DNA from 2 places in the Ottowia pentelensis genome. Region 2 is predicted to be linked to the other one. Evidence: predicted binding sites of a transcription regulator. Region 2 holds the regulator's gene; the other holds the start of a gene.

Region 1 (3,413 bases), 1.4 Mb from region 2:
GAGATCGAGACCAACGGCGCCATTACCGCCGAGGAGGCCGTGCGCGCCTCCGCCAAGATTCTGGTCGAGCAGTTGGCGGTGTTCGCCCAGCTCGAAGGTCCGGCCATCGACGGCCTGTTCGAGTCGGCCGCGCCACGCGGCGGCGTCCTGCCGACCTTCGACCCGATCCTGCTGCGCCCGGTCGACGAGCTGGAGCTGACGGTGCGCTCGGCCAACTGTCTGAAGGCCGAGAACATCTACTACATCGGCGATCTGATCCAGCGCACCGAGAACGAGCTGCTCAAGACCCCCAACCTGGGCCGCAAGTCGCTCAACGAGATCAAGGAAGTGCTGGCCTCGCGTGGCCTGACCCTGGGCATGAAGCTCGAAAACTGGCCCCCGTCGGGACTGGACAAGCGCTGACAGCTATTGATTTTATAGTGGTCGCCCATCGCTGGGCGGCATTTCGTGCACCAGGCCGTACCTGATCCGGCGGCCTGCACAACAAGGCAAGAAAGGAAAAGCACCATGCGACACGGTCACGGCCTGCGCAAACTCAACCGCACCAGCTCGCATCGCCTGGCGATGCTGCGCAACATGATGAACTCGCTGATCGCCCACGAGGCGATCAAGACCACGGTCCCCAAGGCCAAGGAACTGCGCCGCGTGATCGAGCCCATGATCACCCTGGCCAAGAACGACAGCGTGGCCAACCGCCGCCTGGCCTTTGCCCGCCTGCGCGACGACGCCAGCGTGGCCAAGCTGTTCGCCGACCTGGGCCCGCGCTTCAAGACCCGTCCGGGCGGCTACACGCGCATCCTGAAGATGGGCTTTCGCGTCGGCGACAACGCCCCCATGGCCTTCGTCGAGCTGCTCGATCGCCCCGAGACGGGCGACGAACCCAAGGCCGAATAAATATCGGTTATAATTTCAAGCTTGCCGCGCGATGGAGCAGTCTGGTAGCTCGTTGGGCTCATAACCCAAAGGTCGGAGGTTCAAATCCTCCTCGCGCAACCAGCATTCTGAGCAAAAAGCCGCCTTCGGGCGGCTTTTTTGTTGCCTGAACGGACAGCTGCAGGACGGGTTCGTGCGTGGAAACCCTGCTGCCAGCCATGCCTTGCCCCAGGTCAAGGTGACAAGTGCGCGTGGCTGGGGCATAAACGGGGCCGCGCGCGGTGAGCACGGGTTCTGGGTCCGTGCCCGGGCGCGCCAACGCATCGGGATGATTGGGCGCGGGTCGTTCACCGGCCCCATGCGGTGGCCGACAATCTCATAGGACTCAAAACCATGGACAGCGCCCTGTTGAGCCTGCTGGCAGCCTTTCTGCTGTCATTGCTGGGTTTATTCGCCTTCATCTGGTCGCTCCGAAAAGGCCTGCTGGTCGAAAACGTCCGGGCGGCCTCGGCCATCTTCGTCAAGGGCGAGATCGGGCGGGTGGACGATCCGGCGCTCAAGCCGGCGGGGCAGGCCAGCCTGCAGGCCGCCGCGGTCGAGCCGGGCGACACGGTGCACCCCCCCGATGCCGAGGAGCTGGAGGAGCGCCTGGCGGCCGACCGTTCGAGTGCGTTCCCGGTCTTCATGTTCATCAGTTTCGCCTGCATGTGGCTGCTGTTCGGCGGCATCGCGGGCCTGACCGCCTCGCTGAAGCTGCATTGGCCCGATTGGCTGGTGAGCGAGGCGTGGATGACCTTCGGGCGCATGCGCACCATGCACCTGACGGCCGTGCTCTACGGCTGGATCACCAACGCCGAGCTGGGCATCATCATCTGGCTGATGCCGCGCCTCTTGCGTCGCCCGCTGATGGGGCCGATGTGGATCATGCTGGGCGGCGCGCTGGTCAACGTCGCCATTGCCAGCGGCGTCGGCGCCATCGGCGCGGGCTGGACGGACGGCCTGGAGTACCTCGAAATGCCTTGGCAGATCGGGATCTTCTTTGCCGCCGGCATGATCTGCATCATCGGCCCGGTGATCTACACGCTGGTCAATCGCCGGGTCGAGTCGCTGTACGTGACCACCTGGTACCACACCGCGGCGCTGCTGTGGATCACGCTGCTGTTCATCGTCGGCAAGGTGCCGGGCGTGCAGTTCGGCGTGCAGCAGGCGGCCATGAACTGGTGGTACGGCCACAACGTGCTGGGCCTGTGGTTCACGCCGGTTGCCGTGGGCGCCATCTACTATTTTCTGCCCAAGATCATTGCGCGGCCCATCCGTTCGTACAACCTGTCCATCCTGGGCTTCTGGACGCTGGCCTTCTTTTACGCTCAGGTCGGCGGTCACCATCTGGTGGGCGGGCCGGTGCCGGGCTGGCTGGTCACGCTGTCCATCGTGCAGAGCATGATGATGATCATCCCGGTGCTGGCCTTTGGCATCAACATGGCGCTGACGATGAGGGGGCGCATGCACCTGGCGCGCTATTCGCCCGTGCTGCGCTTCATGATGTTCGGTGGCTTCATGTACCTGATGTCGTCCCTGCAGGGCTCGTTCGAGGCCTTGCGCTCGGTGCAGAAGGTGGCGCACTTCACGCACTACACCGTGGCCCATGCGCACCTGGGCGCCTACGGCTTCGTCACCATGGTGCTGTTTGGCGCTATCTATTTCATGATGCCGCGCATCCTGCACCACGAGTGGCCGTTTCCCAGGCTGATCTCCTGGCACTTCTGGCTGGCCAGCATCGGCATCCTGATCTATTTCGTGTTCCTGAGCTATGGCGGGTGGCTGCAGGGTCTGGCGATGCTCGACCCGGCCAGGCCGTTCATCGAGTCGGTCCGGGTCACGATCCCCTACCTGGAGTGGCGCAGCGTCGGCGGCAGCCTGATGGTGGCCAGCCACGTGGTGTTCGTTCTGCACTTCCTGGCCATGGTGCTGCACATGGGCCCCAATCGGGTCGGTGCGGCGCTGTTCTCGACCCAGGCTCAGGCCATGGAGGCGGTCAATGGAAAATGAAGTCAAGCTGACTGCGGGCGCGATGGTGACCTTTGCCATCGCCGTCACGGCCCTGGTGATCCTGCCGTTCATCCAGGTGCATGACGTGAAGGCGCCCGAAGGGCTGAAGCCCTATACCACGGCCGAGCTGCGCGGGCGTTCGGTCTACATCTCCAACGGCTGCATGTACTGCCACAGCCAGCAGCCGCGCTCCGAAAGCTTTGCCCCCGCCGATGCCAAGCGGGGCTGGGGGCGCGCTTCGGTGCCGGGCGACTACGTCTACGACCGGCCGCACCTGCTGGGCAGCATGCGCACCGGCCCCGACCTGCTCAACATCGGCGTGCGCCAGCCGAGCAAGGACTGGCAACTGGGGCACCTGTATCAGCCGCGTGCCTATGTGCCGGGCTCCATCATGCCGTCCTACCCCTATCTGTTCGACGTCAAGGACAAGGCCGATCCCGATGAGCAGGTGGTGAACCTGCCACCCGACTACGCGCCGCAGGGCAAGGTGG
Region 2 (3,413 bases):
CCGTGGTGCCGCTGCCGGGCCACCACAAGGCGCTGGGCTGGCGCGTGCTCGAACTGCTGGTGTGGTATTTCGTCGTCGGCGCGGTCGGCATGGCGCTGGAGAAATCCGCCGGCCAGAACTACCCGCAGGGCTGGGAGTTCTACGCCGTCACCGGCTCGCTGTTCGCCACGCTGGCGTTCCCGGGCTTCGTCTACCGCTATCTGGTGCGCCACAAGAAATAGGGCGCCGCGCCATGGACCTGACCGAACATCCGGTACACGAAAGCGAGCTGTTCAAGGGCGGCTTTCTGCACGCCCGGCGCGACCGCGTGCGCCTGCCCGACGGCAGCCTGACCGAGCGCGAATACATCCTGCACCCCGGCGCGGTGATGATCATCCCGCTGCTGGAGCGCGCCGGCGGCACGCTGGAGGTGGTGCTCGAGCGCCAGTACCGCTACCCGGTGCAGCGCACGCTGATCGAGTTTCCCGCCGGCAAGCTCGATCCGGGCGAGTCGGCGCTGGCCTGCGCGCAGCGCGAGCTGCGCGAGGAAACCGGCTACGTCGCCCGCCAGTGGGCGCGCGCGGGCGTATTGCACCCGGTGGTGTCGTATTCCACCGAGGTGATCGAGATCTGGTTTGCGCGCCACCTGGTGTCGGGCAAGCGCGCGCTCGACGCCGGCGAGTTCCTCGAAGTCTTCAGCGCCACCCCGGCCCAACTGCAGGCCTGGTGCCGTGGCGGCGAGGTGACCGACGCCAAGACCCTGGTCGGCGCGCTGTGGCTGCAAAATGTGCTGGGCGGCGCGTGGCCCCTGACGTGGCAAGACGTGCCCGCCACCTGATCGACCGACCATGAAAGTGCTCAACCTCCAATGCTCGGGCGGCCACGTTTTTGAAGGCTGGTTCGCTTCCGAGGACGATTTTCAGGACCAGCAGGCGCGCCAGCTGGTGGCCTGCCCGCTGTGCAGCGACACGGCGGTCAGCAAGATGCTGAGCGCGCCGCGCCTCAACCTGGGGCGCGGCAGCGAGCCGCCTTTAGCCCGTGATGCAGCGCGCCCGGCCGCCGCGGGCGCAGGCGAGCAGGCCAGCCCCGTGGCGGCGCTGCCGCCGCAGGCCATGCAGGCGGCCTGGCTGCAGATGGTGCGCCGCGTGCTGGCGCAGACCGAGGACGTGGGTGAGCGCTTTGCCGACGAGGCGCGCCGCATTCACCACGGCGAGGCGGCCGAGCGCGGCATCCGCGGCCAAGCCACGCCCCAGCAGACCGAGGAGCTGCTGGAGGAGGGCATCGCCGTCATGCCGCTGCCGATTCCGGACAGCCTGAAAAACACCTTGCAATGATGTTGATAGCGCCTCGCGCTTGCCGGGCGCGGGCCAGCGGCTGATTTGGCTTGAAAGTCAGCGCCCCTCGGGCGCGTTGACCAGGGTGCGCAGGGCCTCGATGTCCAGGATGCGCACGTGCCGGTGCTTGACCTCGATCAGGCCGTCCTCGGCGAACTTCGAGAAGGTGCGGCTGACGGTCTCCAGCTTGAGGCCCAGAAAGCTGCCGATCTCCTCGCGCGTCATGCGCAGCACCAGCTCGGAGCGCGAAAAGCCGCGCGCGTGCAGGCGCTGCACCAGGTTCAGCAAAAAGGCCGCCAGGCGCTCCTCGGCGCGCATGCTGCCCAGCAGCAGCATCACGCCGTGCTCGCGCACGATCTCGCGGCTCATGATCTTGTGCACGTGCGTCTGCAGCGCCGGCACCTCGCGCGACAGCTCTTCAATGCGCCCATAGGGCATCTCGCACACCTCGGCGTCTTCCAGCGCCACCGCGTCGCAGCTGTGGCGGTCGCCCACGATGCCGTCCAGCCCGATGATCTCGCCGGCCATCTGAAAGCCCGTCACCTGGTCGCGCCCGTCCTCGGTGGTCACGCGGGTCTTGAAAAAGCCCGTGCGGATGGCGTAGAGGGCGTCGAAGCGGTCGCCGTTGGAAAACAGCGATTCCCCGCGTCGGATCTTGCGGCGCGTGGCCACCAGCGAATCGAGCTTGTCCATGTCCTGGTCGGTGACGTCGACCGGCATGCACAGTTCGCGCAGGTTGCAGTTGGAACAGGCGACTTGGATGGCTTTTGGGGTCATCGGAGTGTTCGGCGCCTTGACGCGTGCGAAGTAATGCCTTGATTCTAGTTGGCTTGTCGGGTGTTGCCCGAATCATTTGCCCCCATCTTCTTGATGATCGTCAAGGACAATTGCAAGGTTCGGCCCGACAGTATGTCCTGCCATTTGATTTTCGCCTGTCATGCCTGTCATTACCCCCGAACTGCTGAACCGTTTCGACGTTCCCGGGCCGCGCTACACCTCCTATCCCACGGCCGACCGCTTCGTCGAGGCCTTTGGCGAAGCCGACTACCTGAACGCGCTCGAGCAGCGCCGCATCAGCTCGGGCCAGGCGGCCAAGCCGCTGTCGCTGTACGTGCACCTGCCGTTCTGCGAGTCGCTGTGCTACTACTGCGCCTGCAACAAGATCATCACCAAGCACCACGACCGCACCGGCCCCTACCTGCGCTACCTCAGCCGCGAGGTCGACCTGCACGTGCAGCGCCTGGGCGCGCAGCAGGCCGTCAGCCAGCTGCACCTGGGCGGCGGCACGCCGACCTTCCTCAGCGACGAGGAGCTGGGCGAGCTGATGGACATGCTGCGGCGCAACTTCGCGTTCGCGGAGGGCGGCGAATACTCCATCGAGATCGATCCGCGCACCATCGACCCGACGCGCCTGGCCACGCTCAAGACCCTGGGCTTCAACCGCCTGAGCTTCGGCGTGCAGGACTTCGACCCGCTGGTGCAAAAGGCCGTGCACCGCGTGCAGCCGGCCGAACAGGTGTTCGCCCTGGTGGCCGCGGCGCGCGAGGTCGGCTTCGACTCCATCAACGTCGACCTGATCTACGGCCTGCCCAAGCAGACGCCCGAATCCTTCGATCGCACCCTGGCCCAGGTGGCCGACCTGCGGCCCGACCGCATTGCCCTGTACGGCTATGCGCACCTGCCCGAGCGCTTCAAGTCGCAGCGGCGCATCAACACCGTCGAGCTGCCGCAGGCCAGCGCCAAGGTGGCGATGCTGGCGCGCTCGCTGGCCGCCTTCGAGCAGGCGGGCTACGTCTACATCGGCATGGACCATTTCGCGCTGCCCGACGACGCGCTGGCCGTGGCCAAGCGCCAGGGCCGGCTGCACCGCAACTTCCAGGGCTACAGCACCCAGCCCGACGCCGACCTGATCGGCCTGGGCGTGTCGGCCATCGGCAAGGTGGGCGCCACCTACAGCCAGAACGCCAAGGACCTGATCGAGTACCAGGACCGGCTCGACCACGGCCAGCTGCCCGTGGTGCGCGGCCTGGCCGTCACGCGCGACGACCTGCTGCGCCGCGCCGTCATCATGGGCCTGATGTGCCAGGGCCGCGTGCAGTT

Evidence for each region. The regulator FNR, encoded in region 2, switches genes on or off when oxygen is low (the NO sensors DNR and NnrR bind a similar motif). The targets are predictions, from matches to a motif close to TTGATNNNNATCAA.
Region 1: a site for FNR is predicted at 1,097-1,110, ahead of ACWHMB_RS18590 (cbb3-type cytochrome c oxidase subunit I). Genes of this name have one in related genera too.

The regions. Positions count from the first base shown of each region.
Region 1 covers NZ_OZ224513.1:3,827,331-3,830,743, reverse strand. Annotated here, with positions in the region: gene ACWHMB_RS18605 (DNA-directed RNA polymerase subunit alpha) at 1-402, shown strand, start outside; gene rplQ (50S ribosomal protein L17) at 508-894, shown strand; tRNA gene ACWHMB_RS18595 (tRNA-Met) at 920-996, shown strand; gene ACWHMB_RS18590 (cbb3-type cytochrome c oxidase subunit I) at 1,267-2,922, shown strand; gene ACWHMB_RS18585 (cbb3-type cytochrome c oxidase subunit II) at 2,912-3,413, shown strand, end outside.
Region 2 covers NZ_OZ224513.1:2,472,585-2,475,997, reverse strand. Annotated here, with positions in the region: gene ACWHMB_RS11985 (DUF2818 family protein) at 1-221, shown strand, start outside; gene ACWHMB_RS11980 (NUDIX domain-containing protein) at 233-817, shown strand; gene ACWHMB_RS11975 (DUF1178 family protein) at 828-1,313, shown strand; gene fnr (fumarate/nitrate reduction transcriptional regulator Fnr) at 1,371-2,090, opposite strand; gene hemN (oxygen-independent coproporphyrinogen III oxidase) at 2,251-3,413, shown strand, end outside.